DNA from 4 places in the Arthrobacter sp. Sr33 genome. Region 4 is predicted to be linked to each of the others. Evidence: riboswitches for the same ligand, from Rfam matches in the RefSeq annotation. Region 4 holds a riboswitch; each other region holds the start of a gene.
The links. A riboswitch is a leader RNA that binds a small molecule or an ion and turns the genes downstream of it on or off. The one in region 4 is predicted to bind S-adenosylmethionine.

Region 1 (7,755 bases), on a different contig from region 4:
CAGAGGACATTGAGCCGCCGTCGGGCGAGCGAGAGCATGGCCTGGATGTGAGATTTCCCTTCCACCCGTTTTCGGTCGTAATAGGCACGTGAGGCCGGGCAGGATTTAAGCGCCGAGAGCCCGGAGAGGAAGAAGACGCGGAGCAGCCGGCGATCGTATCGTCTTGGCCGATGGTGGTTGCCGCTGATCCTTCCGGAGTCCCTCGGCGCCGGCGCCAATCCAACAACACCGGCGAACCGGTCCGCAGACTGAAAAACCGTCATATCTCCGCCGGTGGCACCAAGGAATTCGGCGGCAAGGACAGGGCCAAAGCCGGGCATGCTCAACAGCACCTCGGTATGCCGGTGTTCAGTAACCTTCTCGCTGATCAGCGCATCCAGTTCTTCCAGTTCCTCGTTCAAACTTGCCACTTCGCGGGCGAGGGCTGCGACAATCACCTCCCCGATGCGTTGGGCAGGAACGACGGTCTGCTGGGACTTCGCGGCTTCTACCGCAGCCGCAGCAACCGCTGCCGAGGAACGAGCACCGTGTTTCTTCAACCACGCCTGGATTCGCGCCTGGCCGGCACGGCGGATCCCATCCGGAGTCCGGTACTTGGTCAGCAACATCAGCGCGGCTTTGGATCGGCTGTAATCGAAGGTCCGCTCCAGCGCGGGGAAATACTCCAGGAGCTGAGCTTTGAGTCGATTAATCGACCTCACCCGATCCGCCGACTTGTCAGCCCGCCGGGCCGTTAGGAGTCGCAACCCGACGCTGATCTCGTCACCGGCGCGCAAAGGCTGCAGGTCAGTCCGCATCCGGGCCTGGTCGGCGATCACAGCGGCATCCTTGGCATCTGTCTTGCCGTCACCCCTATAAATCTTCGAGGCGTGGTGCACCGTCCGCCCAGGAATATAGAGAAGGTTCTGACCATGACCAACAAGCAACGCGATGAGCAGCGCCGGTCCGCCATGATTCAAGTCCATCGCCCACACCAAAGGACCACCGTCCGATAAGTCCAGGACCGTGCCCAAAAGTTGGATGAGCGCCGCTTCGTCGTTGAGAACCTTCTGCGAGAGCAGCCTGTTTCCCTCGCCATCGATCACAACGCAGTGGTGATGGGCTTTGCCGGCGTCGATGCCGGCCCATAATTGCACCAAGAACAGCCTCCAGTCTGTTGGATGAGAAGAGCCCAGCAGATAACCGCGCCGTCGTGTCCTTATCCGGCGATCATGTCGCGTCTCTCAATCAGCGGTCGGGTCATCGCGGGGTGGCGGGCGGCCAATCCTACGGAGCCGTCACGTGCAAGCGTGCGGTCCACAGCAGCCAAGCCATACCCGCCTCCCTGGGTAGCCACGACCCTACAATGACCGCGGAACTGAGCCCGGTAACAACATAAGAACAGCAGCAAAAAAGTCTTTACACGGCCAGACGCGTTGCGTAAGACGGACACACGATTGCGGGCTTGAGGTCCCACACACAAGCCGGTAAGTGACCAAGACTGATGGAATGAAAAACTATTTGACTCCAGAAAATGGCCGTCAGCTCGTCAAAGTCGAGGGCCGGAACGATATCGGCGAGATCGTAAACGGTGGGCATAACTTCGGATCCGTGCGCGCAATCTATTGCGTCGGTATTCACTTCCCGGAGGACGGTTTCTGCGGCTACTACGACAAAAATCGCGTCACTTCTGTAGAGAAATAAGGGCTCGGACGGCTACGACCAGTGGCCCTGAATGACGGAGATTCCCCGGCCACCCACGGAGCAAAAAGAGGGTTGGCTGTCCGAACGGTAGTGAGGTCCGTTTCTGCGGTGCGAGCTAGCGAGCACCGCTGATTTGTTCGCCTGGGCCGGCTCCGTCCGGGCCGGGCAGCACCCCGCCGGTTTCCGGCGGGGGTGCTACTCCCCCGGTTTAGGCTTCGTCGGCGTAGTCCGCTTCTTCGGCGGTGAGTTCTTCCTCTTCGGCCTGTACTTGCGCGAACGTCTCCCCCGGCTGCTGCACTCCACTGTTTTCTGCCTTCACGGATTCCTGTGTTTCTGTGTTTCCGTGGTTGGTGATGATGGTTTCCACCTCACTGAGGGTGTACCCCCATGTGGTGAGCTGGGTCAGGTAGTGCTTGGCAGTGCTGGTGGGGTTGCGCCATGACTGGCGGGTGAGGCTCTTCTCAAATCCTGCGAGGATGACGGCGAGGGTGTTGGTTTCGTGGCGTCCGGTGGGCTTGGCGGTGATCTTCGCCAGCTCGCCGTAACCGTCTTTACCTCCGAGTAGTTCGGCGGCGAATCCGGTGTGCTTGGAGAGGCCATCCGCAACGGTGTAGGAGTGATTCCCCATTGACTGGGCAATAAACCGCAGAGCGTTCTTCGGGGCTGTTTTGCCTTTGAGCAGGGTTTTGAGGAAGTCCACGCGGACCGTTTCGGCGGCGTCCCATGCTTTATTGTTTTCGATCACGCGGCGGCGTTCTGCTTTTTCGTCCTCGGTCATGGGCCCTGTCCGGGTGGCGCCGGGTTTGGTGAATCCTGCTGCTTTCCAGTCGGTATTGACCAACGTGATGCTTACTTCCCCGTTGTAGCTGATTCCGATGTGCGCGGCGTCTGCGTCGTCGTCGGTGAGTGGAACACCTTCGATGGTGCGCAGGTCGCGGATATTCGCAATGGGGCCTTTGTAGTCGTAGTAGTTCAGATCCTCGTCAACGATCTTCAGTCCTTGGGCGGTGACGGTGGCCGCTGCATCGGCCATGAGCGCGGCGCGGGTGCGGTCGTCGCGGAGCCGTTGGGCGGTGTGGTCAAAGCTCTGCGGGTTGTGCGCGGCGGTGGTTTCGAGTTTGGTGATTGCTTCTGCGTCGCCGCTGAATTCCTCGATCACTGCGGCCATGTCCAGTGTCATGCCTTGGGCGAGTGCTGCGCTGGCGGTGTCATTGGCGCGGACTTTCAGTGCCGCGTCCACGGTGGTCTTTTTTGCGCCAGTCTTTTTCGCGATCTGGGTGGCTGAGACTCCGAGTAGGGAAAGCTGGTGGAACGCTTCGGCGCGGTCGTTGTCGGTGAGTCCTTGGCGCTGGTCGTTTTCCACGACCTGCTTAGCTAACCTGTCGGCCTCTGTGAGGCTTTCGACTACGTAGACGGGCATCAGGTCGAGCTTCGCTTCTACGGCGGCGAGGGTGCGCCTCTGTCCGTACAGGACGTGCACTCCCCCGCTGTCGGTGCGGTGGGCGACGACTGGCTGGATTACTCCGTGTTCTTTGATGGAAGCCAGGAATGCTTTGTCGAGCTGCACGTCGGCGCGGACGTTGGCGTCGATGGTCAAGGTGGTGGGGTCGATCATTTCGAGAACAGACATAGCGGTGTGCTCCTAGTTCGCAGGGTGGGTGGGGAACCTGTGGTGACCAGCAGTGTGGGTTCCTCTCCCCCGTTGGTTTTGCCTGCTGGCGGAGCTTGCGTAGCTGTGCCTGACGGAGCAGTGCTCAACGCCGTAGGGGCAAGGGTGGATCAATTCTGGGAGGAAATAAGCGACGTAGGAGCGCCGGACAGGATTGGTATGCGCGTAGCCGGCGGAGCCGGTTGACGCTGTGGAGCAGGTACGTATGATCCGAAGGAATCTCAATGATGTTGTCAACGAATTATTTGGGTTGCTTCTCCGGTGTCCTGGCCCGCTCGGGGCCAGGACACCGGAGGGCCTCTAGCCCGTCCAGCCCAGGTATGGCCTGCGGTCTGCGTCCGGCAGTTCGCCTGCCGTTGCGGGCAGGACCTTAGGGCCGTCGGACTGTCCCATCAGCCAGTGGAAGAACACTTCGGACGTGAGCGCTTCGAAGCACGCGGCCTGACTGCGGAACCAGTGCTCGTGCGTGTCGCCCTCAACGTAGGTTCCGTAACCGAAAAGTTCCTCGGAATCGTCGCGGGCGCGGGCCACGGCGAAGACGATCAGCGGCCAGGCTCCGGCATCCCATCCCTCAGATCCCCAGTTCGGCAGGGCTGACCAGCCGGAATCTTCGAGGGTTTCCATCCAGTCATACCCATCCCCCATCCGATCATCGGCGGGAAGTCCGGGGACGGTGACGGTTTCGTCGGTATCGGTGGTGTTCGTACGGGTCATTATTCCAACGCTCATGCGGTCGCTCCTCTAGTTCACAGGGCGGGAAACGTTCAGTGACCAGCACCCGTTCCCTCTTCCCCACCATGTTTTTTGCCTGCTGGCGGAGCTTGCGGAGCTGTGTCCGACGGAGGCGGTGCCAACCTGTTAGGGCAAGCGGTCGGGAGTTGGTGAGGAAATAAGCGACGTAGGAGCGCCGAGGCGAGTCACGCCCGCGCCGCCGGCCACAGGCCGGTTGAACAGCCGGAGCGGGCACGTAGAATCCAACGGACAGCAGCAAAAAAATGAAAGACAATGCTTCTACTGCCCGAGCGACAGCGAGGACCTTCCTGATCCGGGAAACGCCCCAAACGTTTCTGTCATGGCCGCGACGGCGTTTCCTAGGCGGGCGACGGACTGGGGTTTCCTGGCGGCTCGTAGGCGGTTCCATCGCGGAGCATAGCCCACAGGACGTTGAGCCGGCGTCTGGCCAGGGAAAGCACGGACTGAACGTGAGTCTTGCCTTCTGCACGTTTGCGGTCGTAGTAAGTCCTGGACGCGGTCGAACTTCGCAGACTCGACATAGCCGCCATGTAACAGGCCCGAAGAAGACGCCGGTCATATCGCCTCGGTCTGTGGTGGTTGCCCCGTATCCGACCGGAATCTTTCGGCGCCGGCGCGAGACCCGCGACTCCGGCAAGCCGGTCGACGCTTTCGAAAACGGACAGATCACCGCCTATAGCGCCAAGGAATTCCGCTCCGAGCAGGGGTCCGAAGCCTGGCATGCTGAGCATGATCTCTGCCTGGTGGTGTTCGCGGAAGCGCTCGGCTATCAGCGTGTCCAAGGCGTCGATCTGGTTCTGAATATCCAGGACTTCCTGCGCGAGCTCGGCGACCATCGGCGCACCGATCCGCTGGGCGGCAACGGTGGTGTACTGGGATTTCGCGGCCGTTACGGCCCTTTCTGACACATCGGCGCTGCTGCGGGCGCCCTGGCTACTAAGCCAGGCGTGAAGGCGTTTCTGTCCGAGCCGACGCAGCGCATCGGGGGTCTGGTATCTCGTGAGCAGCAACAGCCCGGCCTTGGATCTGCTGTAGTCAAAGGCCTGTTCGAGGGCGGGAAAGTATTCCAACAACTGTGCACGCAAGCGGTTGATCGCGCGAGTGCGGTCGCAGGCCTTGTCCGTGCGGCGGGCGGTAAGGATCCGCAGATCCACGCTGATGTCATCCCCGGTACGAACCGGTTGCAGATCCCGACGCATCCGGGCCTGGTCAGCGATCACCGCGGCATCCTTCGCATCGGTCTTGCCGTCCCCACGGTAAGTCCTAGAAGCGTGATGTACCGTGCGTCCTGGAATGTAGAGCACGTGCTGGTCATGGGCTACAAGCAGTGCGATCAGCAGTGCAGCCCCACCGTGGTTCAGATCCACGGCCCAAACCACCTCTCCCCCACTATCAAGCGCCGCGACGCTTCCCATCAAATCCAGCAGATCTGTCTCGTCATTGGCCACCCTCTGAGAGAACAAACGGGCTCCCTCAGCGTCAATGACCACGCAGTGGTGATGGGTTTTGCCGGCGTCTATCCCGGCCCACAGTTGCGACAAAGCGCTCTCCCTTCATCGTTCGAATATGAAGCCCAGCAGATAACCTCGCCGTCGTGTCCTTATCCAGCGATCATCTTCTTGTCGCGTCTCTCAATCAGCGGTCGGGCCATCGTCGAAGCAACAGGCGGCCAATCCTTCGAAGCCGTGACAACCGTCCGGCACAGCAGCAAAAGCCATACCCATCACCCCTGGGTAGCCAAGACACTACAACTGCCCTGCAAACTACCTGCTCAACAACATAAGGACAGCAGCAAAAAAGAGAGTGGTTTCCGGCGACGACCGGTCGGGAGCGCCGGCTGTCAGCCCGAACGGTAGTGAGGCCCGTTTAGTGGGCTTGTGTCCTAGGCTCGCTCTGCGGGGATATCTGGCGCGTAAGTTAGCGTGCGTGCAGGTAGTGGCGTAGATACGCCGCCTGGGAGCGTTTCGACTTCATGGCTGCACTCCTTTGTCACACGCCGTAATTCCAACTGTGGAAGTTGCGTGAATCAAACCGGACCGGCTTTAGTTGTGTACGACCATCCCGAGCGGCCGAGAGATCTGGATCGATGACGCCGCAGCAACCCATTGGAGCCTCAGGCTTCGATAAGGTGCTACCGCCAGACCGATGGAGAGTGAAATGACTGTACCTACCGCGTCCGCTAATAAGGCAAGCGCTGAACGGGACCCTGGCCAGTGGCTCAAAAGTGTCCGGGCCACGGGCAGGTGGGAAGGCTCAATGACCACCCTCGTTGAAACTCGAGGGTTTACCTTCCGGACCGATGAGCCTGTTGCTGTGGGCGGGAACGACAAATCCCCAACTCCCATGCAGTATGTGGTTGGAGCGGTCAACGGCTGCGTCACCGTAGTTATCGAAACCGTGGCACGGGAACTGGGCATCGTCGTTGAAGCCATCGATACCTCTTCCCAAGCTCAGCAGGACGTTCGGGGATTCCGGGGGACGGCGGACGTCTCCCCTCATTTTAAGAATTTCGCGTTGACGGTGAATCTGCGCACGCCGGTTCCAGAATCAGAGTTGGATACCTTCAAGCGGCAGGTCGAAAAGCGGTGTCCGGCCATCAACTTGGTGCGAGACGCAGGTGTTGACTTTAACCTCGTATGGCTGATTTCCGGGGCGGAGGCATGACCAGCGCGGGACTTTGGACGCTCGGCCTTGCCGTCGGGTACACGCTACTTCTGGCTTTGACGAGCCGGGCCGCTCGTAACCGGGCAGATCATGGGGAGGGCTTCTTCGTCGGTAGCCGGACCTTCAGCCCGTGGACCGTGGCGTTTTGTATTACGGGCCTGTTTTCAGGATCCTCCTATATCGCCATCATGGAGCTGAGCTACCGAACAGGGATATCAGCTATCTGGTATGGAGTGGCGGAAACGGTGCAGGTTCTCCTTATCGCCCTGATTCTCGTCAAGCCGTTGCGCAAACGCTTGGTGGTAACGGTGACTGGAATGATCGGGGAGCGGTTCGGTCGTAAAGCCCAGGCGATTGCAGGGTCAATCACGGCGTTGACCTTCCCCATGTGGTCAGTGGCGACGGCCATCGCTTTTGCCTCCGCGCTGCACGCTCTCACCGGTCTTTCAATCCACGCCGCCATCATCGTGACGGCGTTGTTGCTCCTTGTGTTCCTCTCCGCAGGCGGAATGCGAGCTGTTGCCTTCACCCAGACCGCCAACTGTGTGGTTTTCATCGGCATGCTCGCCGTTGGAATCCTCGCATTCTTTATCAATCCGGGCATCGATGGCATCCGCCAGCTTGCCGTGGATCAGCCGGAGATGCTGGATATGTCCTCGGCGGGAGTGACATTGATTGCCGCCTGGTTCGGTACTTTCATTGTCAATGTTCTTCTGGCGCAGGCCGCCTTCCAGATGACCATGTCCTGCCGCACACCCGAAGACGGCCGCAAGGGCATGCTCTACGCTGCGGGTCTCGGCATCCCGTTCATCGTCATTGGGGCTTTGCTGGGTACCGCTGCTGCGATTGTCGTTCCGTCACAGGACCTGGGATTGGTGGCGGTATCGCTCTATATCGCTGAGGTGGTTCCCGCGCCGCTGGCTGGTGTCTTCTTCCTGGGAGTGTGGGCCTGCGCCCTGAGCTGGGCGGGCCCATGCCAGTTTTCG
Region 2 (7,755 bases), on a different contig from region 4:
GGTGCTGCGCCGGCTCCGCCGCCAGTCCTCGGGCGACGGGGTGCTGGCGAAAAGGCCCGATGCCGCTCCGATCTTTGGCCCCGGGATGCCCCCCGGCGTTGGCGGCTAAGCCCCGGTCATTCACTAGTGATCGGTGTAGAAGGCTTCCCGCAGGCGTTGATCGAGCTGGTGGATCTCGGTCAGGAAGGCGTCGTGGCCGATCGGTGAGACGATCGTGTGGACGGGCACCTCCCCCGGCAAGGCCTGTGCCAGGGTGTGGGACTGGCTGGGGAAATACAACCGGTCCGAGTCAACCGCTGCGATGAAGAACTCGGCGGTGGCATCCCGCAACGCCAGGTGCAGGGGACCGCGGTCCCGGCCGGCATCATGCCCCATGAGTGCTTCGGTCAGCACCAGATAGCTGTTGGCGTCGAACCGTTCCACCAGCTTGCTGGCTTGATGGTCAAGGTAGCTTTCCACCTGAAATCTGCCCCGGGCTGCCGGGTCCGACGAGCCGAAGGGTGTCTCAGCACCCTGTGCCGCCCGACCGAAGCGGTGCTCCAGCTCCGGCTCGGACCGGTAGGTGATGTGGGCGATGCGCCGGGCCAGCCCGAGCCCGGCGACCGGGCCTGTGCCCGGGTAGTAGTCCCCCGCGGCGAATCCCGGGTCCAACCGGATAGCCTGCAGCTGCGCCTGGGCGAAGGCAATCTGCTCTGCCGAGCTTGCGGCAGTGCAGGCGATGACTGCGCACCGTTCGACCCGCTCCGGGTACACCAGAGCCCACTCCAGAGCCCTCGCGCCGCCGAGCGACCCCCCGATCACCGAGTGCCACCGATCGATTCCGAGCGCATCAGCCAGGAGGGCCTCGGCCCGGACCGAATCCCTGACCGTGAGGTAGGGGAATCGGGAGCCCCAGGGGACGCCGTCGGGGTCCGCTGACGCAGGTCCGGTGGAGCCATAGCAGCCGCCGAGCATATTGATGGATACGACAAAATACCTGGTGGTGTCGATGGTTTTGCCGGGGCCCACCAGCTGGTCCCACCAACCGTCTTCGGTCGAATCGCCGCGGGCAACATGGGAGCTGCCGGTCAGTGCATGCTGAATCAGGACGGCATTGGACCCATCGTCGTTGAGGGTGCCCCAGGTTTCATAGGCGAGCGTAACCTCGGGCAGGTGCCCCCCGGTTTCACAGGTGAAGGGGCCCAGACCGAGTGAGCGGACGACGCCGTCAGGTGTCACCTGGGCCCGGTCCTGTTGTGCGGTGTGAATAGTTGTCACTGGTATCGCCCACCTCGGAATCCGCGCTTGCGCCGGACACCCTGTCCGCCGCCTGGTCGTCACCCGGGGCACCCCACCGCGAAGGAGGGTTGCCGTCCAGCAAGCCGGGGCTTGGTGGAGCGGGGTGTTCCGCTCCGTGCTGGCACTCGTGACCTGTTCCTAGATAACCCGAAAACGCAGCTTCGACGCAAATATGTGAACGTCCGTGTATCTGAACGTCCGTGGCAAGAAAGACCCTGATCTACCCCCAGCAGCCCGATAAGCTTGCGCCATGCGGATCCGCCCAATCGATCTCGTCGATGTATTTGTCTACCTCGTCGTCCTGGGTCTGTTCATTCAACTGTTTCCCGCGGTGATTTCCGAGACGTTCACCCTGGCGTTGCTGACCGCTGCGCTGCTGAAGCTGGTGCTCGAACTGGTGATGCGGGTGAAGAAGGCCCTGTTGACCCGCGTCCGTACGGCTGAGCGGGTTCTCCCCCGGGTGATCAATGGTGGGGCCCTGCTGCTGGTGCTTCCCGGAAGCAAACTCCTGGTGCTCCAGCTGGTGGCGTTCCTCTTCGGCGATGCGGTGTACCTGGGTGGCTTCTTCCAGGTCACGGCGCTGATCATCGTTCTGATGGCTGCCCGGGGTGGCGTGAGACGCTTTTTCGTCGGTAAGGGTCCCCTAAGTCGAGACACAGATCACAAAGTGCCAAACTAGGGCCATGCGCTTGGACCATGTCTCATATGCTTGTGAACCCGACGGCCTCGTAGCAACTGCGGGGAGGATCGCCGATGCCCTCGGCGTCGACCCGGTGAAGGGTGGTGTGCATCCCCGCTTCGGCACCAGGAACATGATTTTCCCGATGTTGAACGGTCAATATCTCGAAGTTGTTGAGGTGCTGAACCACCCGGCTTCCGACAAAGCTCCCTTCGGCCAGGCGGTTCGCGCCCGGTCCGAGGCTGGCGGCGGCTGGATGGGTTGGTGTGTTGCTGTGGATGATCTGGCCCCCTTCGAGGAACGCCTCGGTCGTAGCGCCGTCCCGGGCAACCGCAAATTTCCTGACGGTCAGGAGCTCACCTGGCAGCAGATTGGCATCAAGGGGCTGATCGCTGATCCCCAGGTCCCCTATATGTTGCGGTGGGACGACGGTACTGAGGCCCTGCACCCCTCACAGGCCCGACCCGCTACAGTGCGCCTCGATTCGCTGACCATTGCAGGGTCCCCCGACCGGATTGCTGAATGGCTGGGCACGCCGGCGACCGAGCCGCTCGATGAGGTTGTTGTGCAGTGGGTGGCACCCAATGGCACTCCCGGCATCATGTCCGTGACTTTCCAGACTGCCAACGGCCTGGTGGAAATCTAACTGCACCCTTTCGTGTGACCGGCCGACAAGTCGCCACGCGACTAGTCGCCGATACCAATCGCCGATCCAAAGAGGGCGAAGCCTACAAACCCGGCGATATCGAGCAGGGCGTGGGCGATGACCAGGGGCATCACCCGTTTGCTCCGGGTGTAGGCATATCCAAAGATCAGACCCATCAGGACATTGCCGATAAACGGCCCGAAGCCCTGATACAGGTGGTAGCTGCCCCGGAGCAGGGCACTGGTGATGATAATGACCGGCATTGACCAGCCCAGCTGCTTCAGCCGGTGAAACAGGTATCCCACCACAATGACCTCTTCGACCACTGCGTGACGCAGCGCCGAGAGAATCAGGACGGGCACGGTCCACCAGTAGGCGTCGAGCGCAGCGGGCTCGATTGCCGTCGTGATCCCCAGCGCACGCCCCGCCGCGTAGACGCCGAGCGTGCCGACCCCGATGACCATCGCCAGGCCGAACCCCAGGCCGAAATCGACCCGTGGCCGGCTGAAAGTGAATCCCAGGGTGCGGAACGCCGACTTTCCCGGTTCCGTCAGGAGGAATAGCACCAGGAACACCGGAACCAGCGCGAAGAAGATGCCGAGCAGCTGGTAGGTGAGGTCGAAGTACTGGCGGTCATTCAGGACCGGATTCAGCCGGGTGGTCTGCGCAGCGAGCGGCGCCTGGCTGAGCTTGTCGAGCAGGTTGACCACCGCGTAGACAGCCGATTGCCCGAGGGAAAGTCCGAGCACAATCGCTATCTCGGCGGTGATCCGCCGACGTTGGACGGGGGCCGACCGGTTGACATCGTCCGGCGTCGACGTCGTGGACGCCTTGGGTATCTCGGTGGACATGCCAGCCATCCTAGTGGGCGATCCTTGGGGCTAGTCGGCACCCAGCTTCGGGGCGACGATAACGGTGGTCCCATGCTCTTCGAACGACCGCCGCTGAGCGGCGGTGATTCCTGAGTCGGTGATCAGATTGCTGAAGGTGTAGCCGGTCATGGTCGCGAAGCATCGGGTGCCGATCTTCGACGAGTCCGCGACAACGTAGGCCTTGGCGGCGCGTTTGGCGACCATTGCGTTGACCGCGGCTTCACCCTCGTCGCTGATGGTGGGCCCGACGACCGGGTCCAGCCCGTTGACTCCGACAAACGCCAGGTCGAGGGCCACCCGCTGCAGCACCGCGTCAGCATACGAACCCACCAGTTCATAGGAGCGGGGGTTGACGATGCCACCGGTGACCATGATTTTGAAGTTGGGCCGGACAGCGAGCTGGGCTGCAATGTTGATGGCGTTGGTGACGACGGTGAGCGTTGGCTTGTTTGACGGTTCCATCAGGTCGCTGCGTTTGCTGAGCGCCGAGGCGATTGCCGTGCTGGTGGTCCCGCCGCAGAGCCCGATCACCGCTCCCTTGGGGATGAGGTCGCTTGCGGCCTGCGCGATCGCACGCTTCTCCTCGGCGTGGACGTCCTTGTTGTAGCGCCCGGGCAGATCGTAGGCGACGGTTTCGATGGTGGCCCCACCGTGTGTGCGGGTCAGCAACCGCTGCTCCGCGAGGCTGTCCAGGTCCCGCCGGGCGGTGGCCGGTGAGACTTTGAGCTTGCTGACTATTTCGTCGACTTCCACCTGGGTGGCTTCGGAGAGTAGGTCAAGGATGGCGCTGAGCCGTTCCGCGCGTTTCATCCCGCTGGCCCGTTCCCGTTGATGGTGGCTGCCGCAGCGACCGGGCCGGCAGTAGCGAAGAGGGTGAGCAGGCGTGCGGTTTCCGATTCGATGGCAGCACGCCCGGCCCCGATATACTTCCGCGGGTCGACGATTGTCGGATTGTGGTCCAGGTACAGGCGAACGGCCCGGGTGGAGAGACTGTTCAGGTGCGTGGAGACATTGATTTTGGTCATCCCGGCCCGGATCGCTGCAGCGATAACGTCGTCAGAAACCCCAGACGACCCGTGCAGGACCAGCGGCACATCGAGCACTGAGTTCAGGGCCGCGATCAGGACCAGGTCCAGTTCGGCGCTGCGCTGAGTCATCGCGTGGGAGGAGCCGACGGCGACGGCGAGCGCGTCGACACCCGTGGCGGCCACAAAGGCGGCGGCCTCCCCCGGGTCCGTCCTGACGCCCGGCGCGTGAGCGCCGTCCTTTCCGCCGACCTTGCCGAGTTCGGCTTCCACATACACGCCGCGTTCCCGGGCGTAGGTGGCCACGCGGGTGGTGGTGGCAACATTCTCGTCGAAGTCCAGGGCGGCGCCGTCGTACATCACCGATCCGAAGCCCAGGTCCACCGCGGCGAACGCCAGCTCAGGATCTTCAGCGTGATCCAGATGCACTGCGACCGGCACCAGGGCGGCGCGGGCGATGGCAAGGGTGGCGAGAGCGATCGGTTCCAGCCTGCGGTGGTAGTTGACGCAGTTCTCGGAAATTTGGAGAATCACGGGCAGCCCCGCCGCTTCGGCCCCGGCTACCAGCGCCTCGGCGGTTTCCAGCTGGATGACGTTGAACGCGCCAATCCCGGTTCCCGCGGCTGTAGCCGCAGCCATCAGTTCGCCTGTCGGTGTGAGGGTCATGCGCGGGACTCCTGCTCGGGTAGGTGATGCTGGGTGACGGTGACTGCCGGTTCCAGGTCCGGGTAGCTGGGGTGCAACTCGCCGGCGGCTGGCATCAGGACCGCGGCGGCCGACCACGCAACGGCGAGCCGCAGCAGGGTTTCCGCGGAGGTGATGCCGGCAGCGAGTACGACGGCGAGCGCCGCTACCGCCGCATCCCCGGCCCCCGTCGGGTTGCCGTCCACCCGGGGTAGCGACGCCTGCTGGGGTGGTTGTCCCGTCCGGTACAGGTACATGCCGGCCTCGGCGCAGCTGACCACTACGGTTCCCGCGCCGCGGTCCAGCAACATCTGGGCGCCGTCGGCAATGGTTGCCGCTCCGGTCGCTTCCAGAAGTTCATGGTGGTTGGGTTTCAGCACATCGGCACCAGCGTCAGCCGCGGTCAGGAGGGCAATGCCGGAGGTGTCGATGATGCACGGAATTCCGTGCGCTTGTGCCTGGCGGACCAGCGCTGGATAAAAATCGGCTGGCGCTCCCTCTGGCAGGCTGCCGGCTCCCACGAGCACCCCGGCGCCAGTGAGGTTTTCTTCCACCAGCACACTCAGGGCATTCCACTCGGTGGCGGCCAGCGGTCGTCCTGCTTCATTGAAGATGCTGGTCTGCCCTGCCTCCCTGTCGACAAAGGCCATGCTCCGCCGGGTGGCCGCCGCCACCTCGGTCAGGGCGTAAGGCACGCCGCTGGCCGAGAGTTCGGAGCTGAATTCGGCGCCGGCTGTCCCCCCGACGGGCGCCACGGCGAGAGCCGGGTACCCGGTCTGATGCACCACTCTTGCCACGTTCAGTCCCTTACCGCCAGCCCGCTGCAGCGGCGCCGAGACGCGGTGGGAGGCTCCGGGAATGAGCCGCGGGACCGCATAGGTCAGGTCGATGGCCGGGTTCGCGGTCACCGTGAGGACGTGGCCGCGGAGGTGCAGTGTCATGGCGCGTCCAGCAGGCCGCGGGCACGCAACGCTGCCCCGATGAGTCCTGCATCCTGACCCATCTGGGCCGCGAGCAGGACGGGGTGGCGATGGAAGGAAAGGTTCTGCTTGACCCGCAGGCGCAGCGGATCAAGCAACGCAGCACCGGCCTGGGCCAGACCGCCGCCAATGACAACCGCCTCGGTGCCGAGGATCGCCACCAATTGGGCAATGCTGAACGCCAAAGCGGTGATGGCGTCATCGATTACCCGGCGGCCTGCCGGGTCCCCAGCAGCCGCTGCGGCGAACACCTCCCGGGCGCCGGGCACGGTCTGCCCGGTGAGTTCGGAGTAGCGGCGGGCGATTGCACCGGCCGACCCGATGGTTTCCAGGCAGCCCCGGAGTCCGCAGGTACAGTCCAGGCCGCCCGGCACCTGGGCATGGCCCAGTTCGCCGGCATAGCCGCCCCCGAGGACCCGCTTACCGTCGCAGAACACGGCACCGGCAATACCGGTGCCAACAATGATCACCACGACGTCGTCCAGCCCGCGGGCCGCCCCAAAGCGCATTTCTGCGTCTCCGGCGGCGCCGACGTCGTGAGCGTAGCTGACCGGCAGACCAGTGGCGCGCCGCAGCCGGTCAGCGAAGGGAAAGTCCCGCCACCCCAGGTTCGCAGAATAGATGCCGACGCCGTTGACCTCATCGACCAGGCCCGGCGCGATCAATCCGATGGCTCCGATGGTCTTCGCCGGCCAGGCCGCCCGATACTCGGCGAGCAACCCGGCCGACCGCTCAACGATGCTTTCGCCCGGCACCCCGGAGATGGCCGGGGTGGCGGTGCGTCGGATATCGGTCAGGGTCCCCGCAGGATCTGCGAGTGCCGACTTCAGATCGGTGCCACCCACGTCGATGGCCAGCACCAGGTCCTGGCCGGGACCGGTGGCTGGCTCCGGCGTCGACGTTGGGTCGATGGTGCTCACGCCGGGACTACGAATCGTGGGTGGCTGCGGAGTCGAGAATGACCGAGCGGGTCAGGTTGCGCGGCAGGTCAGGATCCAGGCCCCGTGCCCTCGCCCGCTCCAGGGTGATTTTGTGGATCAGGGCGAGATCAGCCAAGGGGTGGCGCCCGGTGTAGACATAGTCGGCTCCGGTGGGGGCGACGTCGTCGGCGAGGCCAGGGATGTCCGCACCGAAGAGCCACACGACCCGCCCCGGTGCGGCGATCGAGATGGGACCGTGGCGGTATTCCATCGCCGGGTAGGACTCGGTCCAACCCTGGACGCCCTCGCGCATTTTCAGTCCGGCCTCGTGGGCAAGGCCCACCGTCCAGTTCGTGCCGAGGAAGGTGAACTGTTCGGCGTCGAGCAGCCGGGGACTGACCTCTGCTGCCAGGGCGGCCGCAGCGTCGGTCAACGCTGGCTCCAGGTCGATCCCCACTGAGGTGAGCAGATAGACGAGCGCCGCAGTGGCGAACCGGGTCTGCACCACCGACTGCTCGTCGGCGTAGGGCAGGGCGACGACGGCGTCGGCGAGCCCGATGGCGGGCGAATCGACATCGCCGATCACGGCGATCATCCGCAGCGTGCCCTGCAAGGACCTCATCAATTCCAGCACCTCGGTGGTGGTGCCTGAGCGGGAGATGGCGACCACC
Region 3 (7,755 bases), on a different contig from region 4:
GCGGCCGCCTCGTCGATGACCCCTAGCTGGAGCCAGACCGCTTTCGCGCCCACCTCGATGGCCTGATCCACCACCGCTCCCACCTTTGAGGAGTTCACAAAGCAGTCGACGACGTCGATGGTCCCGGGGATATCCGCCAGTCGCCGATAGCCGGTGCGCCCATGGACGTCGTCGCCCTTGAGACTGACGGGGATCACCTCCATCCCCAGGTGGTCGATCAGGAACCGTGAGACTCCGAGCGCCGCGCGCCGGGGGTTGTTGGAGAGTCCGACCACCGCCCAGCGGGCGGGAGTTGTGAGGAGCGTGCGGATCACTTCAGGATCGTTGCTGTGTGCCATGGTGGTGTGCCCTTTCGCTGTAATCGGTCGGATTGTTACGCCAACACTTGCGGAGAACCCGTGCACAGGAGTTTAGTAGTGCTTGACCATCCCGAGCGGCCGAGAGACCTGGATCGATGAAGCCGCAGCAACCCTGGCCATCCGGCTGACCATCTGCAGCACGTAAGTGCAGCGGCCAACCGGTGACAGTAGGGTGCTACCGCCAGGACCGATGGAGTTAATCCTATGACCGTTCTGGCATCACCACAGTCAACCACTGCGCCCTCCAAACAGGCACTCAACGTCACCTTCGCCGGCCTCGGCCGAAGCTTCGGTGCCGCCTCCGATCGGCGGACCGTCCTGCGGGACATCAACTTCGAAGTGCACGCCGGCGAGGTCCTCGCCATCCTCGGCCCGAGCGGCTGCGGCAAATCCACCCTGTTGCGGGCTGCCGCCGGGTTGGACTCCCTCAACGCCGGGTCCGTCCTGATTGACGGCACCGAGGTACACGGCATCGACGAACGATGCGCCGTCGCCTTTCAGGAACCCCGACTGCTGCCCTGGCACACCCTGCAGGCCAACGTCGCCATTGGTCTGCCCAAGGCGTCGAGTGCCAGCGTGGGTAAAGCCAAAGTAGCCGAGCTGCTGCAACTGGTCGAGCTTGCTTCGTTCGCCAAGCACCGTCCGCGGGAAGTCTCCGGCGGAATGGCACAGCGAGCCTCATTGGCACGTGCCCTGGCCCGCAACCCCGGCGTCCTCCTCCTCGACGAGCCGTTCGGCGCCCTTGATGCTCTCACCCGGATCAAGATGCAGGATCTCCTGCTCGACATCCACCGAGCCCAACCCACTACCGTGCTACTGGTCACTCACGACGTCGACGAGGCGCTGCAACTGGCAGACCGCATCATCGTCCTGGGCGCCGACGGCAACCTGCCGGGCGCCACCATCACCGAGGTTCTCACCGTCCCCGGCGACCGCCCCCGCGACCGCAACGCGGCCGACCTCGGCCGAATGCGCAGCTCCTTGCTCGCCTCCCTGGGAGTCACCGGCCACTAGGCCGCGCCTTCCCCTGCCCTCCGGGGTTTTCCTTTTCACCCACCCCTGCACGGCCTGCCCGCTGTGTCACACCGTACCCACCCTTTTGTTCGTCTCACCCAACTCGTCTCAGACGACCCGTCTCACCGAAGGACACTCATGAACCGCCAACCAGCACCCCACCCCCGCCGCACCTTTCTGGGCGCCGCGTCACTGGCCGCCGTCGCCTCCCTCGCCTTGACGGGATGCATGGCCGGTGAGGACGCCGACGGCGCTGCCGCCCCCGCGGGCGGCGAACTGAACATTGACTTCGCCACCTACAACCCGCTGTCCCTGGTGATCAAGGAACAGGGGTGGCTGGAGGACGAGTTGGCGGATGAAAACGTCACCGTCAACTGGATCCAGTCCGCCGGGTCCAACAAGGCGAACGAGGCGTTGCGCGCCGGAGCCATCGACGTGGGTTCCACCGCCGGTTCCGCTGCCTTGCTCGCCCGATCCAACGGCTCCCCGATCAAGACGATCGACATCTACTCTCAGCCGGAATGGTCGGCGCTGGTCACGAACGCTGACTCGGACATCCAGGAGATCGAGGACCTGCGGGGCAAATCGATCGCCGCCACGAAGGGCACCGACCCCTACTTCTTCCTCCTGCAGGCGCTCGAGGCCGGCGGCGTCGATCCCTCCGAGGTCACGGTGCAGAACCTGCAGCACGCCGACGGCCGGGCCGCCCTCGCCAACGGATCGGTGGACGCCTGGTCGGGCCTCGACCCGATCATGGCCTCGGCCGAACAGGATGGGGCCACCCTGTTCTTCAGGGACATCGACTTCAACACCTACGGCTTCCTCAACGCCACCGAAGACTTCCTGGCGGAGAGTCCCGAGCTGGCCCAGACCGTCGTAAACGCCTACGAGAAGGCCCGCGAATGGGCCATCGAGAACCCCGAAGAGACGGCCAAGATCCTCGCCGAGGTGGCAGGGATCGACGTCGAAATCGCCAACGCGGTCATCATCGACCGCACCAACCTGGACGTTGACCCCATCCCGGGTGACGCGCAGCGGGCTGTGCTGGAGAAGATCGGTCCGGTGTTCGTCGAATCCGGTGACGTCTCCAGCCAGGAACAGGTTGACGAAGCGCTCGACACCCTCTTTGAAGACTCCCTGGTACGCAACGCGGATCCCACGGCGATTGAGGCCTCCTCATGACCCACATCGGGAATCCGTACGTGACCGGGAACAGCGTCACGGGCGTGAGCCAGACTTCCCTGGAAGCCTCCGGCTCCACCGTGGCAACGGCAGACGCCACCCAGCCGCCGCCCGAACGGGGCGGACCGGCACATGGATGGTCCCAGACCGGCCCGCTGCGGCGTGGCTGGGTGCGTCTGCTCCTCGGGCTGATCCTGCCCGGGCTGATCATCACCGTCTGGCAGCTGAACTCCGTCACCGGCCTGTTCAGCGCCGTCCAGGTGCCGCCGCCCGCGGCGGTGCTCAATGCGGCAGTCGAACTGATCCAGCGCGGCGAGCTGTGGACGCACATCGGCATCTCCACCCAACGGGTACTGCTGGGCTTCACCTTCGGCGCCGCCCTGGGCCTCGCGATCGGCTCACTCGTCGGGCTGTCCCGGATCGCGGACGCGCTGCTCGCTCCCACCATCGGCGCCTTGCGTGCTGTCCCGTCCCTGGCCTGGGTGCCGCTGCTCATCCTGTGGATGAAGATCGGCGAGGATTCAAAGATCACGCTGATCCTCATTGGCGCCTTCTTCCCCGTCTTCACCACCGTGTACCTCGCGCTACGGCACGTGGACCGGAACCTGGTGGAGGCCGGCCGGGCGTTCGGGTTGAAGGGCTTCAAACTGCTGACCACGGTGCAACTCCCGGCCGTGATTCCATCAGTGTTCTCCGGTCTCCGGTTGGGCCTCGCCCAGGCGTGGCTGTTCCTGGTCGCGGCTGAACTGATTGCCTCCTCGCTGGGGCTCGGATATCTGTTGAGTGATTCACAAAACAACGGACGGGTGGACAGGATCTTCCTGGCGATCATCCTGTTGGCGATCATCGGCAAAACCACCGATGCCCTCCTGGGGATCGCCGAGAAGTGGGCGGTCCGGCGATGGGCGTGAGCCTTCAGGAGGCCGACCCCCTGACCGAGACGGACCGCCTGGCGTTCTGGGAACAGCAGGCGCGCCGGCTGGACTGGGCTGCCGAATGGACCACGGCGCACAGCTTTCAGCCAGCCCGGCCGGTATCGGGTGGCGCCGACGGGCAGCTCACCGTCCCGGTGATCGAGTGGTTCGCGGGGGGCCGCCTCAACGTGGCCCACAACTGCGTGGATCGGCACGTGGATGCCGGGCTGGGCAGCAAGGTCGCACTGCATTTCGAGGGTGAGCCCGGGGACCAGCGAACGGTCACCTACTCGGACCTGCAGGAGGAGGTGTCACGCGCAGCCAACGCCTTGCTGAACCTCGGGATCGGCAAGGGCGACCGCGTGGTGATCTACCTACCCGTGCTCGTGGAAACGATTGTGGTCACCCTGGCGTGCGCGCGAATCGGGGCGGTGCACTCACTGGTGTTCGGCGGATTCTCTGCTGAAGCCTTACGCTTCCGGGTTGAGGACACCGGCGCCAAACTGTTGGTCACAACTGACGGGCAGTACCGGCGCGGCGCAGCGGTGCCGGTCAAGACCAACGCCGATCAGGCCGTGTCCGGTTCCAACAGCATCGAACATGTTCTGGTGATCCGCCGGACCGGCAGCGACATCGAGTGGACCGAGGGCCGGGACGTCTGGTGGCATGACGCAGTCGGCGCCGCGGCCCCGCATCACGCTGCCGAGGCGTTCGACGCCGAGACTCCCCTGTTCATCATGTACACCTCCGGCACCACGGGTAAGCCCAAAGGCCTGGTGCACACCTCCGGTGGGTACCTGACCCAGGCGTCGTGGAGTTTCGACTACCTGTTCAGCAACCCCGATCCGTCGCAGCGGGACCAGGACGTCCACTGGTGCACCGCCGACCTTGCCTGGGTGACCGCCCATACCTACGAGATCTACGGTCCGCTCTCCAACGGCGCCACCCAGGTGATCTTCGAGGGCACTCCCAACACCCCACATCCGGGGCGGCACTTCGAGATCATCCAGCGTTACAAGGTGACCAGCTATTACACGGCCCCCACCCTGATCCGGTCGCTAATGGGCTGGTTCCCGGACGGCGTGCCTGCCAGCTACGATCTGTCCTCGATCCGTCTCCTCGGCACCGTCGGTGAGGCCACCAACCCCGAGGCCTGGCGCTGGTTCAGGGAGCACCTCGGGGCTGGCACCGCACCGGTCGTCGACACCTGGTGGCAGTCAGAAACCGGCGCCACCATCCTCTCTCCCCGCCCCACTGACCCCTCGTTCAAGCCCGGTTCTGCCTCCCGCGCCCTCCCCGGCGTGAGCACCCGGATTGTCGACGACGCCGGAAACCCGGTACCCACCGGTGAGCAGGGCCTGATCGTCGTGGACCGCACCGGACCGGCGATGGCGCGCACCGTCTGGGGCGACCCGCAGCGCTACCTGGATTCCTACTGGCGAAAGTTCGCCGCCCAGGGCTGGTTCCTGGCCGGTGATGGGGCCAGGAACGACGACGACGGCGACACCTGGATCCTCGGCCGGGTCGACGATGTGCTCAACGTGTCAGGCCACCGGCTCTCGACCATCGAGATTGAATCGGCCCTGGTTGCTCACCCGTGGGTGGTCGAGGCCGGCGTCTGTCCGGTCTCCGATCCGCGGACCGGCCATGCGATTGCCGCCTTCGTGGTGCTGGCTGCGTCCCACGGGGCCGGCGCGCACGCGGCGGAGGAGGTGAGCCGGGTCTTGCGGGACCACGTCGCGGCGGTGATCGGGCCGATCGCCAAGCCGGCCGCCGTCGTCGTCGTCGCGGACGTCCCGAAGACCCGGTCCGGCAAGATCATGCGCCGACTCCTGACGCAACTGTTCGAGAACACAACGCTGGGTGACACCACTTCCCTGCAGAACGAGGCGTGCGTGCCCGGCATCGCTGCCGCACTGGCCGCAAGGGCGTCACCGTGACCCCGCCTGCAAACCCCACCGGAGGGACAACCCGCAACGGAGAGCAACAATGTTGGTCGACCGTGAGAGGACTGTCACACTGGTGGGGACCATCCCGAGCGGTTGAGAGATCTGGCTCATTGACACCGCAGCAACCCTGGCCACTGCCCACGGCAGTGACATTAGGGTGCTAATGCCAGGCACGATGGAGGACCACTATGGCTATTGACCTTTCCCAACCCCTGAAGTTCGCGTACTGGGTGCCCAATGTGAGCGGCGGCCTGGTGGTCTCCACCATTGAGCAGCGCACCAGCTGGGACTTCGAGTACAACAAGAAGCTGGCCCGCATCGCGGAGGACGCCGGCTTCGAGTACGCCCTCTCGCAAACCCGGTATGCGGCGTCGTACGGCGCCGACAAGCAGCATGAGGCCACGTCGTTCTCCCTGGCGCTGCTCGGTGCGACCGAAAAGCTGAAGGTGATCGCCGCCGTCCACCCCGGCATGTGGCAGCCCGGAGTCCTGGCGAAGTTCATCATCACCGCTGACCACATCTCCGGTGGTCGGGCGGCGGTGAACATTGTGTCCGGCTGGCTGAAGAGTGAGTTCACCGGGTTCGGGCTGCCGTGGCTGGAGCACGACGAGCGCTACGTCCGCACCGAAGAGTTCATCAGGATCCTCCGCGGCCTCTGGACCGAGCAGAACTTCTCCCAGGCCGGCAAGTATTACAACATTACCGATTTCACCCTCAACCCGCCGCCCGTCGACGTGCCCGGGCGTCCACACCCGGAAATCTTCTTCGGCGGGAACTCGACGGCGGCGCAGGCCACTGCTGGCCGGGTGGCCGACTGGTACTTTTCCAACGGCAAGGACCTCGAGGGATTCAAGGAGAATATCGCCGGCGTGCAGGCCTCAGCGGCCGACGTCGGCCGCGACCCCCGGTTCGGGCTCAACGGTTTTGTGATTGCCCGCGATACCGAGAAGGAAGCCCGCGAGACGCTCCGCGAGATCGTGGCCAAGGCCCACAAACCGGCGGTGGAGGGGTTCCGGGGCGCAGTGCAGGAAGCCGGGGCCTCGACCAAGGATGGCAAGGGCATGTGGGCGGACTCGTCCTTCGAGGACCTGATCCAGTACAACGACGGCTTCAAGACCCAGCTGATCGGCACTCCCGAGCAGATCGCCGAGCGGATCATCGAGTACAAGAAAATCGGCGTGAACCTGATGCTGACCTGCTACCTCCACTTCCAGGAGGAGGTCGAAGCCTTCGGCAAAGACATCCTCCCCATCGTCCGCGAACTCGAAGCGGACCTCGCCCGTAAAGAGGGCCTAGATTTCAATGTTGACAACCAGATTAAGGCAGGTGTCTGATGGCTGATCGCAGCTTCGGTTTCCGTACACGCGCTCTTCACGCGGGTGGCACCCCCGACTCGGCCCACGGCGCCCGAGCGGTACCCATCTACCAGACGACCTCGTTCGTGTTCAAGGACACGAACGACGCCGCCAACCTCTTCGCGCTCCAAAAGTACGGCAACATTTACTCGCGGATCGGCAACCCTACGGTCGCCGCGTTCGAGGAACGGATCGCGTCCCTGGAAGGTGGCATCGGGGCGGTCGCGACGGCGTCGGGCATGAGCGCCGAATTCATCACGTTCGCGGCCCTCTGCCAGGCCGGGGATCATATTGTCGCCGCGTCGCAGCTCTACGGCGGCACGGTCACCCAACTCGATGTAACCCTGCGCCGGTTCGGCATTGACACCACCTTCGTCCCCGGCACGGATCCTGCTGACTATGCTGCGGCCATCCAGGACAACACGAAGGCCGTCTACGCGGAGGTGATCGCGAACCCCTCGGGTGAAATCGCCGACATCCAGGGGCTAGCGAAGATCGCCCACGACGCCGGTGTGCCACTGATCATCGACTCCACCCTGAGCACCCCCTACCTGATCCGGCCCATCGAGCACGGCGCCGACATTGTGATCCACTCCGCCACCAAGTTCATCGGCGGGCACGGGACCACCCTGGGCGGCGTCGTCGTCGAGGCCGGAACCTTCAACTGGGGTAACGGCCGGTTCCCCACCATGACCGAACCGGTCCCGTCCTACGGCAATATCCAGTGGTGGGCCAACTTCGGCGAGTACGGCTTCCTGACCAAGCTGCGCACCGAGCAACTGCGGGACATCGGGCCGTCTCTCTCCCCCATGTCGGCCTTCCAGCTGCTGCAGGGCGTGGAAACCCTGGCCCAGCGGATGGACGAACACCTGTCCAACGCCCAGGCGGTCGCCGAGTGGCTGGAGAACGACCCGCGGGTGGAGTACGTGAACTTCGCGGGCCTCCCTTCGCACCGGCATTTCGAGCGGGCCGCCAAGTACCT
Region 4 (7,755 bases):
ATCGTTGGCATGCGGTGGGCTCAGATCCGTCAGGGCCACCACGATGTTGTCAACGTAGATCTGCGCAGCGGCGGGGGACATCCAGGCATGGGGGTTAGGCAGTCCGTTGTAGGCGCCAGAGCGAATGTCGACCGGCTCGACGCCGTCGGAGAGGACCGCGCGCGGGGCATCCACCGAAAGCAGGAAGCGTTCAAACCAGCGCTCAAGGCCCAGACCGTTGTCGAGAATCAGATCGGCGTCCTGAGCGTTGACCAGGTCCGACGGCGTCGGGTCGTAGCCGTGGATTTCAGCGCCGATTTTGGTGATGGATTCAACCCTGACGTGCCCGCCGCCCACCTGATCTGCCAGATCCGCGAGCACAGTGAAGGTGGTCAGCACCAGCGGGCGGTCGTCGTCGTCGGCTGGCCTCGCCTGCACAGCCGGGCTGGCACCGCAGCCGGTGAGTGCCAGTACGAGAAGAAGCACCAGCGGAATGAAAAGTTTCGGCATACCTAAATCTAACTCATTGGCATGCCTTAGCAACAGTGTTCCGGTCTTCTTACAAGCGGTCTGCCCGCCAGGAATGGGTGAAGTACGGCAACTCCACCTGAGCATCGGCGGCGAATCCCAGATGTTCGTGGAGGTACCAGTCGAGGTTGGCCTCGACCCTGGCCCGAATCTCTGGACCCGCCCGACGGTAGTAACTTCTGGATTTGGCGAGGTCGACGATATCTGAGGTGCTCAGCGGCTGCGCCCACCGCGCCGATCGCTGTTCAAGCGCCCCGAACTCCCGTCCAATCGCCGGCCGATGATCCGGTTTGTAGACATCTCCGGCATGCATGATCCGGCTAAGCCGGTGCACCCACGGCAGAGAAACATCCAACTGATTCCAGATCAGTCCCAGGCGGCCGCCCGGTGTGAGGATCCGTGCAGCCTCCGTGGTGGCTGCCACCGGATCAACCCAGTGCCAGGCTTGCGCCATGGTTACCAGATTGACCGAGGAAGCTGGCAGGCCGGTGGCCTCGGCGGTCCCGACGACAGCGACCACAGCGGGGAGCTTGGTGCTAAGGACCCCCAGCATGTCCGCCGAGGGGTCGACGGCGGTCACCTTCAGCCCACACCTCACGAGTTCTGCGGTGAAGATTCCGGTGCCCGCGCCGACGTCGGCTGCGGCGGACGCGCCGGTGGGAATCAGCCAGTCAACAATGTCGGTGGGATACCCGGGCCGGACCCGGTCGTACTGCGCACCGCCGTCCAGGTAGCCGCCGGCGAGGTGGACTCGCCGGGTGTCGTGCAGACGTGGGCCGCCGCGGGGCATCTGTGCGCTCCTGTTGTCGATGGGTGGGATCCAAGCCTATCCCGCACCGGTCAATCGCCTCCTGGCCCACCAGCTGCTGAGGCTAGTCCCTCGAGCACGGCGCAGCGCCCGCCGTCCCCGGCGTGTGGGGAGCCCACACCGGAAAGGTTCGTGTCTCGGCGGCCGGTACCCAGCGTTCCTCGTCCACTACATAATCTGCGGTGAGACCATCGGCCAGGAGGGACCGGAGGCCGCTCAGCAGCCGCTCGACGTCCGCGGGCTGGGATCCCAGACCCACGCTGGCCCGCAACGAACCCGACGGCAGCCCGAGCCGTTTGAGTAGGGGATGAGCGCAGAACTTGCCATCGCGGAGGCCCACCCCGTGTTCGGCAGACAAATACGCGGCGACAAGTCCGGCGTCGTAACCGGACACCGAAAAGTTCACCACCCCGATGGGGTCGGCACTGTCCGGGAAAAGCTGGTGCACTGTGACCCCCGGTAGCGTTTCGAGTCCGGAAGTCAACGCAGACCGGAGGGCCTGTTCATGGGTCAGCCAGGCATCCTCGTCCAGCGACGCGAGCACCTCGGCAGCATGCGCGAGGGCGGCGGCGCCCACCACGTTGGGCGAGCCACCCTCATGGCGGGCCGGTCCGGTGGCCCAGGAGACTGAATCGACTTTGACCCTCCGCACGGCTCCACCGCCGGGCAGGTACGGGGTGCCGGCGTCCAGCCAGTCCGGGCGGCCCACGAGCACGCCAGCACCGAACGGCGCGTATAACTTGTGACCCGAGAATGCCACATAGTCGATACCATCGCGGCTGATGTCGATCCGACGATGGGGTGCGAGCTGGGCGGCATCCACCACGATTCGCGCCCCGTGGGCGTGCGCCAATTCAGCCAACTCGCTGATCGGTAGAAGCTCGCCGGTGACATTGGATGCCCCGGTGACCGCCAGCAGACTGACCCCACCCGTGGATAGCTCGGCGCGGACCCGCTCAAGGGTGTCGGCGAGCGTCACGCCGGCCGTGAGGCTGCGGTGGGGGAGCTGCTGCCAGGGCAACAGGTTGGCATGATGTTCGACATCCAGGTACAACACCTCCCCCGTGGAGGGCACACAGCCGGCCAGCAGGTTCAGCGAGTCGGTGGTGTTGCGGGTAAAGATCACTAAGTCGTCGCTGCGTCCACCCACAAAACGCCGGACTGTTGTCCTGGCATTCTCGTACAGTGAGGTGGAAACCTGGGAGGTGTAGCCGGCGCCGCGGTGGACGCTGGCGTAGAAGGGGACAACCGTATTGACGAAGTCGAGGACCTCGACCAGCGCCGGAGCGGACGCGGCGTAGTCGAGATTGACGTAGCGTACCTCGCCGCCCCCAAGCAGCGGCACCAACAGGTCATCTCCCACCACCTTCGCCAACTGATTCACGGTTGAGGTGGAATGGTGGAACGGCTCGATGGTTGCAATAGTCATGCTGGATCTCCAACGGTGGTGGACCCCGCAGCAGGGTGTCCGCGCTTGCCAGCCCAGTCAGGGACGGCCTGGTCGTCACCCGGGGCACCCCGCCGCGAAGAGGAGGGTTGCCGGCCAGCAAACCGGGGTTTAGCGCTGACACTCGTGACCAATAGAAAAAGCCTAGGGCACGGCAGGCGCCCCAGGCTTTTTATTACGGCTTCTTAAAGCAAGTCATCAACATCAGGGTTGAGGATCTGCAGCACGTCATTGTGGAGGGTGCTGTTGGTGGCCAAAGCATTCCCGCCAAACGGTCCGTCGGTGCCTTCCAGCGAGGTGAAGCGCCCGCCGGCCTCGGTGATGATCGGCACCAGGGCCGCCATGTCATACAGGTTCAACTCAGGTTCGCAGGCGATGTCGACTGCGCCCTCCGCAACCAGACAGTAGGACCAGAAGTCGCCGTAGGCCCTGCTGCGCCACACCGAGTCGGTCAGGGTCAGGAATTCCGGCAGGTTCCCGCGTTCCTTCCAGCCCGAGAGGCTGGAATAAGACATCGAGGCATCCTCGAGCCGGGACACGTTGGATACCTTGAGCCGGCTTGCCGCCGCGAGGGACTTGCCCATGTAGGCGCCGGTCCCGGTGGCCGCCCACCAGCGTTTGCCCAGAGCCGGAGCGCTGACCAACCCGACCACCGGTTGCCCCTCGTCAATCAGCGCAATCAGGGTGGCCCAGACCGGGACGCCCCGCACAAAACTTTTGGTGCCGTCGATGGGATCGATGATCCAGCGACGCGAGCCGGCACCACTGCTTCCGAACTCTTCGCCGAGCACCGCGTCGCGGGGGCGGGCGCGGGAGAGTTGGCCACGAATCGACTCCTCGGCAGCCTTATCGGCATCGGTTACCGGGGTCAGGTCTGGCTTGGTCTCCACCACCAGGTCCTGGGCCTTGAATCGCGACATGGTCTGGTCGTCTACAGAATCGGCCATGACGTGGGCAAGGCGCAGATCATCGTTATAGCTTTGGCGGTGGTTCATACCTTCAACCTATCGCCTAACCCCGCGATAGTGCGGGATGTGCCCGGCCCCGTGGCACCAGCCCCGCACCAACGGGCCACCAGGTCCAGGTTTTCCGGAGTTTGCTCGCTTGTCCACTCGCTTGCCCACTGTATGGCCCGGTTCGGTGGAGAGTCCCGTAGCTGCCCATCGATTGCCCGGACACGGTGGGCAGGAGGCACCTTAAACGCCACAGGACACCGGCGGCGGTGAGCCGCTTCGGTGTCCTGTGGGGAGCCGTCCAGTGGGACGGGCTACGTATCTGGGTTATTAGATAACGGTGATGTTCTCGGCCTGCGGTCCCTTGGGGCCCTGCGTGGTCTCGAAGTTGACCTTCTGGTTCTCTTCGAGGGCGCGGAATCCGCTGGAGTTGATTGCTGAGAAGTGGGCGAATACATCCGCGCCGCCGTCATCAGGAGCAATGAATCCAAAGCCCTTTTCAGCGTTGAACCATTTGACTGTACCTGTTGCCATTTTTTTCATATTCCTTGTGTGTGAGAATCCCCCCGTGCTTCGGGGTTCTCGTTGAGGCGAAAATTAGTGCTTAACACCACAACTGCTTTAAGCCTATCAGGTCTACTGTTCGCCGAGCTCTTTAGCTTCTTGCGTATTTCCCTTGGGCTCGGGGACGCTGGAGCCGAGCAGCCGCCGTAGGGAGGCCAGCCGGACTGGGCCCGAAACGCCTGCCCGCCCCTCGCTCACCCACGGGTCCAGGCCGCACTTCACCGCTAGCCGGTCATGGCGGCATCCTCTGGCGCATTCAGCTGTACCTGGTTCAAGGTCGGGGAAGGCCTGAAGAATTCGATCCGGGTCAACATGGGCCAGACCGAACGAGCGGATACCCGGGGTGTCGATAATCCAGGTCCCCGGCAGGGAATCTCCGGCTTTCAAGGCAACCGCCGACGACGACGTGTGCCTTCCCCTGCCTGTCACCGCGTTCACTCCGCCGGTTGCCCGGTTGGATCCGGTGAGCGCGTTGACCATAGTGGATTTACCCACGCCCGAGTGTCCCAGCAGCACGCTGACTTTCCCATCGAGATGGGACCGCAACTGGTTGACGGCGTCACCGAGGAGCCGGGCGGACAGGCCGTCGTCCGAGGTGCTCTCCACTCCTTCATCGTCGGTGGCTGTTCGGCTGATGATGACCGGAAGATCGAGGTGCCGGTAGTTGTCGAGCAACTCGGTGGGGTCTTTCAGGTCTGCCTTGGTGACGCAGAGGATGGGCTGGATGCCGGCGTCGTAGGCTGCCACCAGAGCGCGGTCGATGAAACCGGTGCGAGGTTCAGGGTTCGCCGCGGCCACCACGATCACCAGCTGGTCCGCATTGGCGACGACGGCGCGCTCCACCGGATCGGTGTCGTCGGCGCTCCGGCGCAGCAAAGTCCGGCGCTCCTGAACACGGACCAGCCGTGCCAGTGCGTCCGGGCCGCCGGAAAGGTCGCCCACCAGGGCGACCAGGTCACCGGCAACCACCGGAGTTCGACGGAGTTCGCGGGCCCGGGCCGCGATGACTACCCGCTCGCCGTCGCCGTCCTCATCGACGACGGCGGTGTACCGTCCGCGGTCCACTGTGACGATCCGCCCGGTGACGGCATCGTCATAGGCTGGCCGGTCCTTGGTGCGGGGCCGGGTGCCCTTCTTATTGGGCCGCACCCTGATATCGGATTCGTCCCAGGACCGAGCCCCGCCGCGGTTTCCTCCGGTTGCCACGTCAGAGACCGGACCCGGCGTCAGCTGGGTTTCCGGTAGCAGCGAGGTCAGCCCAGAGCTGGGGGAACTGGGGCATGGTTTTGGCGGTGGTGCCGATATTCTCGACCTCCACCCCCGGGACGGCCAGGCCGATGATGGCCCCGGCTGTCGCCATCCGATGATCCTCGTAGGTCCTGAACACGCCGCCGTGCAGGGGGGCTGGCTTGATGGACAGCCCATCAGCGGTTTCCGTGACGTCACCGCCAAGCCGGTTGATTTCGGTGGCGAGGGCTTTCAGCCGGTCCGTCTCGTGGCCGCGCAGGTGGGCGATTCCGGTGAGGACTGAGGGGGTATCAGCCAGGGCGCACAGCGCCGCCACGGTCGGCGCAAGTTCGCTGGTGTCTGCGAGGTTGGCGCCGCGGATGGTCGGGCCGCCGGTGACGGTCAATGTTCCCTGGGCGAGGGTGACGTCGGCTCCGAGCTGCGTGAGGATCTGACGCCACTGGTCGCCAACCTGTGAAGTGCCGGCGGGCCAGTTCGGGATGTGTACGGTGCCGGCTGTGACCAGGGCTGCCGCGAGGAATGGTCCTGCGTTGGAGAGGTCCTGTTCAATCCGTAAGTCAAAGGCCCTGATCCGCCCGGAGGATACTCGCCACTGGTTGGGTACTGAATCGTCGACATCGACGCCGACCCCCCGTAGGACTTCGACGGTCATGGCGATGTGGTCGAGGCTGGGCACGGGTGGGCCGACGTGTTCCAGCTGGAGCCCATCGGTGAAGCGTGCGCCGACCAGGAGGAGCGCCGAGACGAACTGGGAGGAGGCACTGGCGTCGACGACTAGTCTGCCGCCGGGGACGGAGCCCGTACCAGTGAGGGTGAATGGCAACAGCCCGTCGTCGTCGTCATCCACGTCCACCCCGAGCCCGCGGAGTGCGGAGATGACGGCACCCATGGGCCGTTGGCGGGCGTGAGGATCACCGTCGAAGGAAGTAGTTCCCTGCCGCAGGGCTGCGAGCGGAGGCACAAACCTCATCACGGTGCCGGCAAGGCCGCAGTCGATGGCGGCGTCACCGCCTACTGAGAGGTCTATGGGCGTCACCAGCAGGTCGGGACCGAATGCGCCGTCGCCGGCAATTTCGGTCACCTCGGCGCCAAGGGCCCGAAGAGCTTCCACCATCAGGATGGAATCACGGGAGATCAGTGGGGCCCGTAACCTCGACTGCCCGTCAGCGAGGGCCGCGAGGATCAGGAAACGGTTGGTGAGCGACTTGGAGCCGGGCACCTGAACTGTCGCATTGACGGACGAGGTTGCGTAGGGTGCTGGCCAATGCGACAGTTCCACGGGGGTCATTGACCTGCTAACCCACCAGTTCGGACGCGGTCTTGCGGACCGACTTGTTGGCCTTCTTCAGCTGCTTCTCAGTGTCTTTGGCAATGGTTTTGGCGTTCTTGCGGGTGTCGTTCCCAAGGGCCTTGGCGTTGCGCTTCGCGTCGGACGCGAAGTGCTCGGCACGCCACGCGAGGCCCGGGCGGCCATTGGTGTCCACCGATGCCAGCAGAACTGCACCGATCAGCGAGACGTTCTTCAGGAGCTGGTTGCGCCGGTTCTTGCGTGCCTCGGCCGTCGAGGAATCCGCGGACTTGAAATCGACTAGGGTGTTGAGCCCCGCCGTGCCAACCAGCACCAGTGCGGCGACCCGCGAGAAACGTCCGATGCCGAGCAGAGCTGCGGCGCCTACCTGAGCGGCGCCGAGGGCCTGGGCAACGACTTTCTCGTTGGCGGTGACCGATGCCGCCGAGGGTACCGCTTTGTTGAGCCGGTCGAGGGTGGGGCGAAGCTGTGCGCCGGCGGCTTCGGCGTTGCGCAGCCGGTCGATCCCGGCCACCACGAACGAACTTGCAAGCATTGGGCGGGCTACTACGCGAACAAGGGTCATGATTGCCTCCTGGCTATTGACTGATCGGGCACTTGAGTCCTAGTTTTGCACTTTTAAATTGGTAAGGCGACACGGGTATCTCTGGCGACCCCATCTCGGGGTGTTCGGTTGGGGCCGGTTGACGTGCAGCAGTGGAATAACCAACCAGCGCCGTCGGTTATGAGCAGTAGACAACCAACCGAACTAATGAGAGGCGGATGATGACGGCGATCGCCGCAACAGTCAGTGAGACGCCCGATTTCCAGCTGACGGTAGCGCCAGTGCGTCCCTCAGGGCGTGGGCGCGTAGACTTTTCCTCAATGAATACAACAGCCGCGGCGGGTAGTGCCCCAGCCGAAGACGATCAACTGGATG

Region 1: it holds a riboswitch for S-adenosylmethionine, as region 4 does, so the genes downstream of both, ACX80T_RS15325 (OsmC family protein) here and ACX80T_RS11900 (aminotransferase class V-fold PLP-dependent enzyme) in region 4, are expected to answer to the same signal.
Region 2: it holds a riboswitch for S-adenosylmethionine, as region 4 does, so the genes downstream of both, metX (homoserine O-acetyltransferase MetX) here and ACX80T_RS11900 (aminotransferase class V-fold PLP-dependent enzyme) in region 4, are expected to answer to the same signal.
Region 3: it holds a riboswitch for S-adenosylmethionine, as region 4 does, so the genes downstream of both, sfnG (dimethylsulfone monooxygenase SfnG) here and ACX80T_RS11900 (aminotransferase class V-fold PLP-dependent enzyme) in region 4, are expected to answer to the same signal.

The regions. Positions count from the first base shown of each region.
Region 1 covers NZ_JBTNDD010000014.1:3,490-11,244, forward strand. The annotation lists gene ACX80T_RS15295 (IS110 family RNA-guided transposase) at 1-1,139, opposite strand, end outside; gene ACX80T_RS15300 (hypothetical protein) at 1,199-1,336, opposite strand; gene ACX80T_RS15305 (hypothetical protein) at 1,489-1,683, shown strand; gene ACX80T_RS15310 (ParB/RepB/Spo0J family partition protein) at 1,892-3,313, opposite strand; gene ACX80T_RS15315 (hypothetical protein) at 3,653-4,081, opposite strand; gene ACX80T_RS15320 (IS110 family RNA-guided transposase) at 4,444-5,646, opposite strand; SAM riboswitch class I at 6,159-6,257, shown strand; gene ACX80T_RS15325 (OsmC family protein) at 6,362-6,769, shown strand; gene ACX80T_RS15330 (sodium:solute symporter family protein) at 6,742-7,755, shown strand, end outside.
Region 2 covers NZ_JBTNDD010000005.1:173,896-181,650, forward strand. The annotation lists gene ACX80T_RS08990 (SGNH/GDSL hydrolase family protein) at 1-109, shown strand, start outside; gene metX (homoserine O-acetyltransferase MetX) at 124-1,257, opposite strand; SAM riboswitch class IV at 1,276-1,411, opposite strand; gene ACX80T_RS09000 (hypothetical protein) at 1,529-1,957, shown strand; gene ACX80T_RS09005 (VOC family protein) at 1,962-2,603, shown strand; gene ACX80T_RS09010 (CPBP family intramembrane glutamic endopeptidase) at 2,645-3,454, opposite strand; gene ACX80T_RS09015 (DeoR/GlpR family DNA-binding transcription regulator) at 3,485-4,285, opposite strand; gene ACX80T_RS09020 (class II fructose-bisphosphate aldolase) at 4,282-5,166, opposite strand; gene ACX80T_RS09025 (1-phosphofructokinase family hexose kinase) at 5,163-6,125, opposite strand; gene ACX80T_RS09030 (ROK family protein) at 6,122-7,084, opposite strand; gene ACX80T_RS09035 (SIS domain-containing protein) at 7,092-7,755, opposite strand, start outside.
Region 3 covers NZ_JBTNDD010000001.1:30,531-38,285, forward strand. The annotation lists gene ACX80T_RS00165 (CoA-binding protein) at 1-338, opposite strand, end outside; gene ACX80T_RS00170 (ABC transporter ATP-binding protein) at 564-1,373, shown strand; gene ACX80T_RS00175 (aliphatic sulfonate ABC transporter substrate-binding protein) at 1,512-2,555, shown strand; gene ACX80T_RS00180 (ABC transporter permease) at 2,552-3,466, shown strand; gene acs (acetate--CoA ligase) at 3,457-5,409, shown strand; SAM riboswitch class I at 5,496-5,600, shown strand; gene sfnG (dimethylsulfone monooxygenase SfnG) at 5,607-6,752, shown strand; gene ACX80T_RS00195 (O-acetylhomoserine aminocarboxypropyltransferase/cysteine synthase family protein) at 6,752-7,755, shown strand, end outside.
Region 4 covers NZ_JBTNDD010000008.1:95,722-103,476, reverse strand. The annotation lists gene ACX80T_RS11910 (metal ABC transporter solute-binding protein, Zn/Mn family) at 1-489, opposite strand, end outside; gene ACX80T_RS11905 (class I SAM-dependent methyltransferase) at 539-1,297, opposite strand; gene ACX80T_RS11900 (aminotransferase class V-fold PLP-dependent enzyme) at 1,380-2,744, opposite strand; SAM riboswitch class IV at 2,781-2,894, opposite strand; gene hisN (histidinol-phosphatase) at 2,948-3,757, opposite strand; gene ACX80T_RS11890 (cold-shock protein) at 4,046-4,249, opposite strand; gene rsgA (ribosome small subunit-dependent GTPase A) at 4,352-5,485, opposite strand; gene aroA (3-phosphoshikimate 1-carboxyvinyltransferase) at 5,487-6,815, opposite strand; gene ACX80T_RS11875 (DoxX family protein) at 6,823-7,401, opposite strand; gene ACX80T_RS11870 (sigma-70 family RNA polymerase sigma factor) at 7,599-7,755, shown strand, end outside.